Linked DNA regions of Streptomyces venezuelae. The protein of the gene in region 1 interacts with the protein of each later gene in a pairwise test. Links are inferred from orthologs where the notes say so. Each region holds a gene or a part of one and is shown in the gene's direction. Other genes may lie near its edges. The genes, in order: DEJ46_RS12665 and DEJ46_RS30585.

Region 1 (4,625 bases):
CGCATCCGAGTCACTCTTCCGGGCAGCCTTCCCCCGAGAGATTGACGTAGGGTTCGAACCGGAAGAGCACGTTCTGCGTGTACGTGAGCGGGACCTGCGCGCACGTGAACGGGGTGCGATCAGGGATGCGGTCGAAGTGGGCCGTGCCCGTGCTTTTCCGTACCCTCACACATGCGGAACCACGGTTGTTTCCCGCCATTCACGGTCCCGAAACACCTCGTCAAGTGTGACTTGCGCGACGTTGGAGTGCCTGGCCTGCACCTCCCGGCCGGACAGGCGTAGCCTTTATTTCCGCTGTCCATCACCTTGTGAAGCGGAAGAGGGCGGTTGCCGCCGTGTCGTCTCAGTCCCCCAGTACCCCGAGCTCCCCGACCGACCAAGACGGGCAGGGTAAGAACCCTGCCGCCGCCTTCGGTGCCAATGAGTGGCTCGTCGACGAGATCTACCAGCAGTACCTCCAGGACCCGAATTCGGTCGATCGTGCCTGGTGGGACTTCTTCGCCGACTACAAGCCCGGAGCGTCGGCGACCCCGACCGCCCCGGCTGCCACCACCCCGAGCGCGCCCGCCGCGCCGCAGGCGAGCCCCGCACAGGCCGCGCCTTCGGCTCCCGCGGTCGTTCCGGCCCCCGCGCCCGCCCCGGCCGCGGCCCCGGCTCCTGTGAAGCCCGCCGCGGCTCCCTCGCCGGCCGTCGCGAAGCCCGCCGCCGCCGCTCCGGCGCCGGCCAAGGCCGCCCCGGCCGCCGAGGCCCCCGTCGGCCCCGAGCTGATCACGCTGCGCGGCCCCGCCGCCGCGGTCGCGAAGAACATGAACGCCTCGCTGGAGGTGCCGACGGCCACGTCCGTCCGCGCCGTCCCGGTGAAGCTGCTCTTCGACAACCGGATCGTGATCAACAACCACCTGAAGCGCGCCCGGGGCGGGAAGATCTCCTTCACGCACCTCATCGGCTACGCGATGGTGCAGGCGATCAAGGCCATGCCGTCGATGAACTACTCCTTCGCGGAGAAGGACGGCAAGCCGACCCTGGTCAAGCCGGAGCACGTGAACTTCGGTCTCGCGATCGACCTGGTGAAGCCCAACGGCGACCGCCAGCTCGTCGTCGCGGGCATCAAGAAGGCCGAGACGCTCAACTTCTTCGAGTTCTGGCAGGCGTACGAGGACATCGTCAAGCGGGCCCGCGTGGGCAAGCTGACGATGGAGGACTTCACCGGCGTCACGGTCTCCCTGACCAACCCCGGCGGCCTCGGCACCGTCCACTCCGTGCCGCGTCTGATGCCCGGCCAGTCGGTCATCATGGGCGTCGGCTCGATGGACTACCCGGCCGAGTTCCAGGGCACCTCCCAGGACACCCTGAACAAGCTGGGCATCTCGAAGGTCATGACCCTGACCTCGACCTACGACCACCGGGTCATCCAGGGCGCCGCCTCCGGCGAGTTCCTGCGCGTCGTCGCGAACTACCTCCTCGGCGAGCAGGGCTTCTACGACGACATCTTCAAGGCGCTGCGCATCCCCTACGAGCCGGTCCGCTGGCTCAAGGACATCGACGCGTCGCACGACGACGACGTCACCAAGGCCGCGCGCGTCTTCGAGCTCATCCACTCCTACCGGGTCCGCGGCCACGTCATGGCCGACACCGACCCGCTGGAGTACAAGCAGCGCAAGCACCCCGACCTGGACATCACCGAGCACGGCCTCACCCTGTGGGACCTGGAGCGGGAGTTCGCGGTCGGCGGCTTCGCCGGCAAGTCGATGATGAAGCTCCGCGACATCCTCGGCGTCCTGCGCGACTCGTACTGCCGCACCACCGGCGTCGAGTTCATGCACATCCAGGACCCGAAGCAGCGCAAGTGGATCCAGGACCGCGTCGAGCGCCCGCACGCCCGTGTGGAGCGCGAGGAGCAGCTCCGGATCCTGCGCCGGCTGAACGCGGCGGAGGCCTTCGAGACCTTCCTGCAGACGAAGTACGTCGGCCAGAAGCGCTTCTCCCTGGAGGGCGGCGAGTCCGTCATCCCGCTGCTCGACGCGGTCATCGACTCGGCCGCCGAGTCGCGCCTCGACGAGGTCGTCATCGGCATGGCCCACCGCGGCCGCCTGAACGTCCTCGCGAACATCGTGGGCAAGTCGTACGCGCAGATCTTCCGCGAGTTCGAGGGCAACCTCGACCCGAAGTCGATGCACGGCTCCGGCGACGTCAAGTACCACCTGGGCGCCGAGGGCACCTTCACCGGTCTCGACGGCGAGCAGATCACGGTCTCCCTGGCCGCCAACCCCTCGCACCTCGAGGCGGTCGACCCGGTCCTGGAAGGCATCGTCCGCGCCAAGCAGGACGTCATCAACAAGGGCGGCACGGACTTCACCGTCCTGCCCGTCGCCCTCCACGGTGACGCGGCCTTCGCCGGCCAGGGCGTCGTCGCCGAGACCCTGAACATGTCGCAGCTGCGGGGCTACCGCACCGGCGGCACGGTCCACATCGTCATCAACAACCAGGTCGGCTTCACCGCCGCCCCGGAGTCCTCGCGTTCCTCGATGTACGCGACCGACGTGGCCCGCATGATCGAGGCGCCGATCTTCCACGTGAACGGCGACGACCCGGAGGCCGTGGTCCGCGTCGCGCGGCTCGCCTTCGAGTTCCGCCAGACGTTCAACAAGGACGTCGTGATCGACCTCATCTGCTACCGCCGCCGCGGTCACAACGAGGGCGACAACCCGCAGTTCACCAACCCGCAGATGTACAACCTGATCGACAAGAAGCGTTCGGTGCGCAAGCTGTACACCGAGTCGCTCATCGGTCGCGGTGACATCACCCTCGAAGAGGCGGAGCAGGCGCTCCAGGACTTCCAGGGCCAGCTGGAGAAGGTGTTCGCGGAGGTCCGCGAGGCCACCGCCGCGCCGACCCCGACCCAGGTCCCGGACGCCCGGGCCGAGTTCCCGGTCGGCGTCACCACCGCGGTCTCCGCCGAGGTCGTGAAGCGGATCGCCGAGTCGCAGGTCAGCGTCCCGGAGCGGATCACGGTCCACCCGCGTCTGATGCCCCAGATGCAGCGCCGTGCCGCCTCCATCGACGACGGCACCATCGACTGGGGCTTCGGCGAGACCCTCGCCATCGGCTCCCTGCTGATGGAGGGCACCCCGGTCCGCCTCTCGGGCCAGGACTCCCGCCGCGGCACCTTCGGCCAGCGCCACGCGGTCCTGGTGGACCAGGAGACCGGCGAGGACTACACCCCGCTGCTCTACCTGGCCGAGGACCAGGCCCACTACAACGTCTACGACTCGCTGCTCAGCGAGTACGCGGCGATGGGCTTCGAGTACGGCTACTCGCTGGCCCGTCCGGACTCCCTGGTCATCTGGGAGGCCCAGTTCGGTGACTTCGTCAACGGCGCGCAGACCGTCGTCGACGAGTTCATCTCCTCGGCCGAGCAGAAGTGGGGCCAGACCTCCGGCGTCACGCTGCTCCTGCCGCACGGCTACGAGGGCCAGGGCCCGGACCACTCGTCCGCGCGCCCGGAGCGCTTCCTCCAGATGTGCGCCCAGGACAACATGACGGTCGCCATGCCGACGCTGCCGTCGAACTACTTCCACCTCCTGCGCTGGCAGGTCCACAACCCGCACCACAAGCCGCTCATCGTCTTCACCCCGAAGTCGATGCTGCGTCTGAAGGCCGCGGCGTCCAAGGTGGAGGAGTTCACCACCGGCGGCTTCCGTCCGGTGATCGGCGACGCCACGGCGAACCCGGCGGACGTCCGCAAGGTCGTCTTCTGCGCGGGCAAGGTCTACTACGACCTGGAGGCCGAGCGTCAGAAGCGGGGCGACACGGAGACCGCGATCATCCGCCTCGAGCGTCTGTACCCGCTGCCGGGTGCCGAGCTCCAGGCCGAGATCGCCAAGTACCCGAACGCCGCGAAGTACATCTGGGCGCAGGAGGAGCCGGCGAACCAGGGTGCCTGGCCGTTCATCGCGCTCAACCTGATCGACCACCTGGACCTGGCGGTCGGTGCGGACATCCCGGCGGGCGAGCGCCTGCGCCGGATCTCGCGTCCGCATTCCTCCTCCCCGGCGGTCGGCTCGGCCAAGCGCCACCAGGCGGAGCAGCAGCAGCTGGTCAACGAGGTCTTCGACGCCTGATCGACCACTCCGTACGCGTACGTGTGCGTACGGGAGGAGGCCCGGCATCCCGCGAGGGGTGCCGGGCCTCCGGCGTTTCCGGATTGCCTATCCTGGTCGCATGTACTTCACCGACCGTGGCATCGAGGAACTGGAGAAGCGGCGCGGCGAGGAGGAGGTCACCTTCGAGTGGCTCGCCGAGCAGCTGCGGACCTTCGTCGACCTCAACCCCGACTTCGAGGTGCCGGTCGAGCGCCTCGCGACCTGGCTGGCCCGTCTGGACGACGACGAGGACGACGACGAGTAGGAAGTCCTCGGGCAGCCGTCAGGCCTGCTGAGGCATCGGCTCCGGCTTCCGGATCCGGCTCCGCTCCCCCGGCCAGCGGTCCCGCAGGCGGTCGTAGGCCAGTCCGAGCGCACCGTGCGCGACGAGCAGCGCCCCTGCCGCCGCCCAGCCGCCGCTGCGCCGGCCGATCCCCCAGGCCAGCAGCGGCAGGCCCGCCGCGAGTTGCGCCCCGTTGAGTG
Region 2 (3,281 bases), 3.8 Mb from region 1 along the record:
AACTTGGTCCGCAACTCCTCGAAGAACCCCAGGTCCAGATACACCTGGCGGTCCCCGGGGCAGTAGAAGGGCCCGACGGCCGAGGTCGCCGAGCCGCAGGCGGTCCCGACCCGCTGGGTGAACATCACCGTGGCGGCGTTCCCGTAGGTACCGCCCCGGCGCGCGTACTCGGTCCGCCAGAAGTCCTGGAGGCTGTTGACGACGGCGACGATCCGGCAGTCCTCGCGGGTGTTCGCGTCGGCGCCCTTCTTGCAGGCCTGGTTCACCTGGGCCGCGGAGGACGAGGTCGCCACCGGCTCCTCGCCGCCTTCGGAGAGCCCGAACTGCTCGGGTCCGACCCCGAAGAGCACGCCCAGGACCAGCGCGATGAGGCCGATGATGCCGCCGCCGACCGTCGCCCTGCCGCCGGGGATGCGGCTGTTCCGGACGTCCTTGACCTCCGAGGTGTCCAGGTCGGCGTCGTCGTCGAACTGCACGGTCCACCACCCTCCGCGTCACTGCCGCGGCAGTGGCCGCCGCCCTGCGCCGAGTATCAGCCGATCTTCTATCTCTCGCCCCTTTTGAGAGATCCAGCCGAAATGCAAGGAAATGTGAGAAAGCTCCGATCACGCCATAGGACACCCACATGGCCGAAAACCAGTTGCAGGAGCCCGTTAGACTGGCCGTATGGCCACTCTCCCCGTGCATTAGCGGCGTCGAAGCCCGTCATCAACCGTCCTTCCGCCGTTCCCATCGCCCTGGAGTCTGTCCGTGATCACCGCCACCGGCATCGAGCTGCGCGCCGGCGCCCGCGTCCTCATCGAGTCCGCTTCCTTCCGTGTCGCCAAGGGCGACCGCATCGGCCTCGTCGGCCGAAACGGAGCGGGCAAGACGACCCTCACCAAGTGCCTCGCGGGCGAGGGCCAGCCCGCCGCCGGCGCCATCGCCCGCTCCGGCGAGGTCGGCTACCTCCCGCAGGACCCGCGCACCGGTGACCTGGACGTCCTGGCCCGCGACCGCATCCTCTCCGCCCGCGGCCTCGACACCCTCCTCAAGAAGATGCGGGCGAACGAGGAGCGCATCGCGACCGGCACCGGCGGCACCCGCGACAAGGCCATGCGGCAGTACGAGCGCCAGGAGACCGAGTTCCTGACCAAGGGCGGCTACGCGGCCGAGGCCGAGGCCTCCACCATCGCCGCCGCCCTCGGCCTGCCCGACCGGGTCATGGGCCAGCCGCTGCACACCCTCTCCGGCGGTCAGCGCCGCCGCGTCGAGCTCGCCCGGATCCTCTTCTCGGACGCCGACACGCTCCTCCTCGACGAGCCGACCAACCACCTCGACGCCGACTCGATCATCTGGCTGCGCGACTACCTGAAGACCTACCGCGGTGGCTTCATCGTCATCTCCCACGACGTCGACCTCGTCGAGACCGTCGTGAACAAGGTCTTCTACCTGGACGCCAACCGCTCCACGATCGACGTCTACAACATGGGCTGGAAGCTCTACCAGCAGCAGCGCGAGGCCGACGAGAAGCGCCGCAAGCGCGAGCGCCAGAACGCCGAGAAGAAGGCCGCCGCCCTCAACTCGCAGGCCGACAAGATGCGCGCCAAGGCCACCAAGACCGTCGCCGCGCAGAACATGGCCAAGCGCGCCGAGCGGCTGCTCTCCGGCCTGGAGGCCGTGCGCGCCTCCGACAAGGTCGCCAAGCTCCGCTTCCCGGACCCCGCGCCCTGCGGCAAGACCCCGCTGACCGCCGAGGGGCTCTCCAAGTCCTACGGCTCGCTCGAGATCTTCACCGACGTGGACCTCGCCATCGACAAGGGCTCCCGCGTCGTCATCCTCGGGCTCAACGGCGCGGGCAAGACGACCCTGCTGCGCCTCCTCGGCGGTGTCGAGCAGCCCGACACGGGCGAGGTCACCCCGGGCCACGGCCTGAAGCTCGGCTACTACGCCCAGGAGCACGAGACGCTCGACCCCGAGCGGACCGTCCTGGAGAACATGCGCTCCGCCGCGCCCGACCTCGACCTCGTCGACGTCCGCAAGACGCTCGGTTCCTTCCTCTTCTCCGGAGACGACGTCGACAAGCCGGCCGGTGTGCTCTCCGGCGGCGAGAAGACCCGTCTCGCGCTCGCGACCCTCGTCGTCTCCTCGGCGAACGTGCTCCTGCTCGACGAGCCCACCAACAACCTCGACCCGGCCAGCCGCGAGGAGATCCTCGGCGCCCTGCGGACGTACAAGGGCGCCGTCGTCCTCGTCACGCACGACGAGGGCGCGGTCGAGGCGCTCGACCCGGAGCGGATCATCCTGCTCCCGGACGGTGTCGAGGACCTGTGGGGCGCGGACTACGCGGACCTCGTGGCCCTGGCCTGACCCGGCCCGAGGCTCCGGAAGCGCCCTCGGGCGTGCTCCGGGGCCCGACGTGATCATTCAGGGCTGGATCATTCGGCTCATGGGTGATCCTTCATCTGAGTGAGGGCGTCTCGTACACCCCGGCGCGGTGCTCTGCCGAATCCTTCCGGCAGACCCGCGCCGTACGTGCGTTCCCTCTGTGGCCTTGACCTGGCACTTCCCGTCCCGGGCGGCGCGGGGCCCGCTTTCCCCCTGTGCGGAATCTGTGCCTCCGGTCGTGGCGAGCGCGTGCTGCTCCCGCAACCCGGCCGCACGGACCTTGTCGAATGGGTGGCCAGGACGCCGGGTAGGGGTGATCATGAGAAGTCCAGAGCGCACTTCCCATGAGGAGGCACGGGTGGCCGAGACTCTGAAGAAGGGCAGCCGGGTGACCGGCGCCGCGCGCGACAAGCTCGCGGCAGACCTGAAGAAGAAGTACGACTCCGGTGCGAGCATCCGGGCGCTGGCCGAGGAAACCGGCCGCTCCTACGGATTCGTCCACCGGATGCTGAGTGAGTCCGGAGTCACGCTGCGTGGACGCGGCGGAGCGACACGAGGCAAGAAGGCAGCCTCGGTCTGAGTCATCGGGGCGGCTCGACCGGCCACCGGGTCTCTCGGTGGCCACCCGGTCGACCGCACGGTCGGCCAGGTGGTTACTGTGCAGTCACTTAGCATCCTCGCAAGTGCTGCACCGGAACCGGAGGCGCCCCATGACTACGCTCGACGACTCTGAGCTCGTATTCGACAAGGACGGTGTACGGCTCACCGTCGAGGACGCCGTTGCCACGGTGACCCTGACCAACCCGGCGAAGCGCAACGCTCAGTCTCCCGCTCTGTGGCGGGCGTTGACAGAAGCCGGCCGGTCGTTGCCCGGCAGCGTGCGGGTCGTGGTCCTGCGCGGGGAGGGAAAGTCC

The links.
Region 2: the proteins of DEJ46_RS12665 (region 1) and DEJ46_RS30585 interact in binary tests that used the Escherichia coli proteins (3 or more experiments, as listed by UniProt). The link is inferred for Streptomyces venezuelae from one-to-one orthologs.

Annotation. Positions count from the first base shown.
Region 1 is NZ_CP029194.1:2,873,501-2,878,125, forward strand. The notes cover bases 1-4,321. They hold DEJ46_RS12665 (multifunctional oxoglutarate decarboxylase/oxoglutarate dehydrogenase thiamine pyrophosphate-binding subunit/dihydrolipoyllysine-residue succinyltransferase subunit), read left to right. Parts: upstream 1-335; coding sequence 336-4,121; downstream 4,122-4,321. Other genes in these bases: DEJ46_RS12660 (ATP-binding protein), read left to right, coding at 1-45; DEJ46_RS12670 (DUF6104 family protein), read left to right, coding at 4,222-4,321. Outside these bases: more of DEJ46_RS12670, read left to right, coding at 4,322-4,407; DEJ46_RS12675 (hypothetical protein), read right to left, coding at 4,426-4,625. UniProt on the Escherichia coli protein: E1 component of the 2-oxoglutarate dehydrogenase (OGDH) complex which catalyzes the decarboxylation of 2-oxoglutarate, the first step in the conversion of 2-oxoglutarate to succinyl-CoA and CO(2).
Region 2 is NZ_CP029194.1:6,695,416-6,698,696, forward strand. What follows is about bases 73-3,049. They hold DEJ46_RS30585 (ABC-F family ATP-binding cassette domain-containing protein), read left to right. Parts: upstream 73-750; coding sequence 751-2,349; downstream 2,350-3,049. Other genes in these bases: DEJ46_RS30580 (neutral zinc metallopeptidase), read right to left, coding at 73-476; DEJ46_RS30590 (helix-turn-helix domain-containing protein), read left to right, coding at 2,726-2,947. In the rest of the region: more of DEJ46_RS30580, read right to left, coding at 1-72; DEJ46_RS30595 (enoyl-CoA hydratase/isomerase family protein), read left to right, coding at 3,078-3,281. UniProt on the Escherichia coli protein: Genetic data indicate it may be involved in ribosome assembly or function.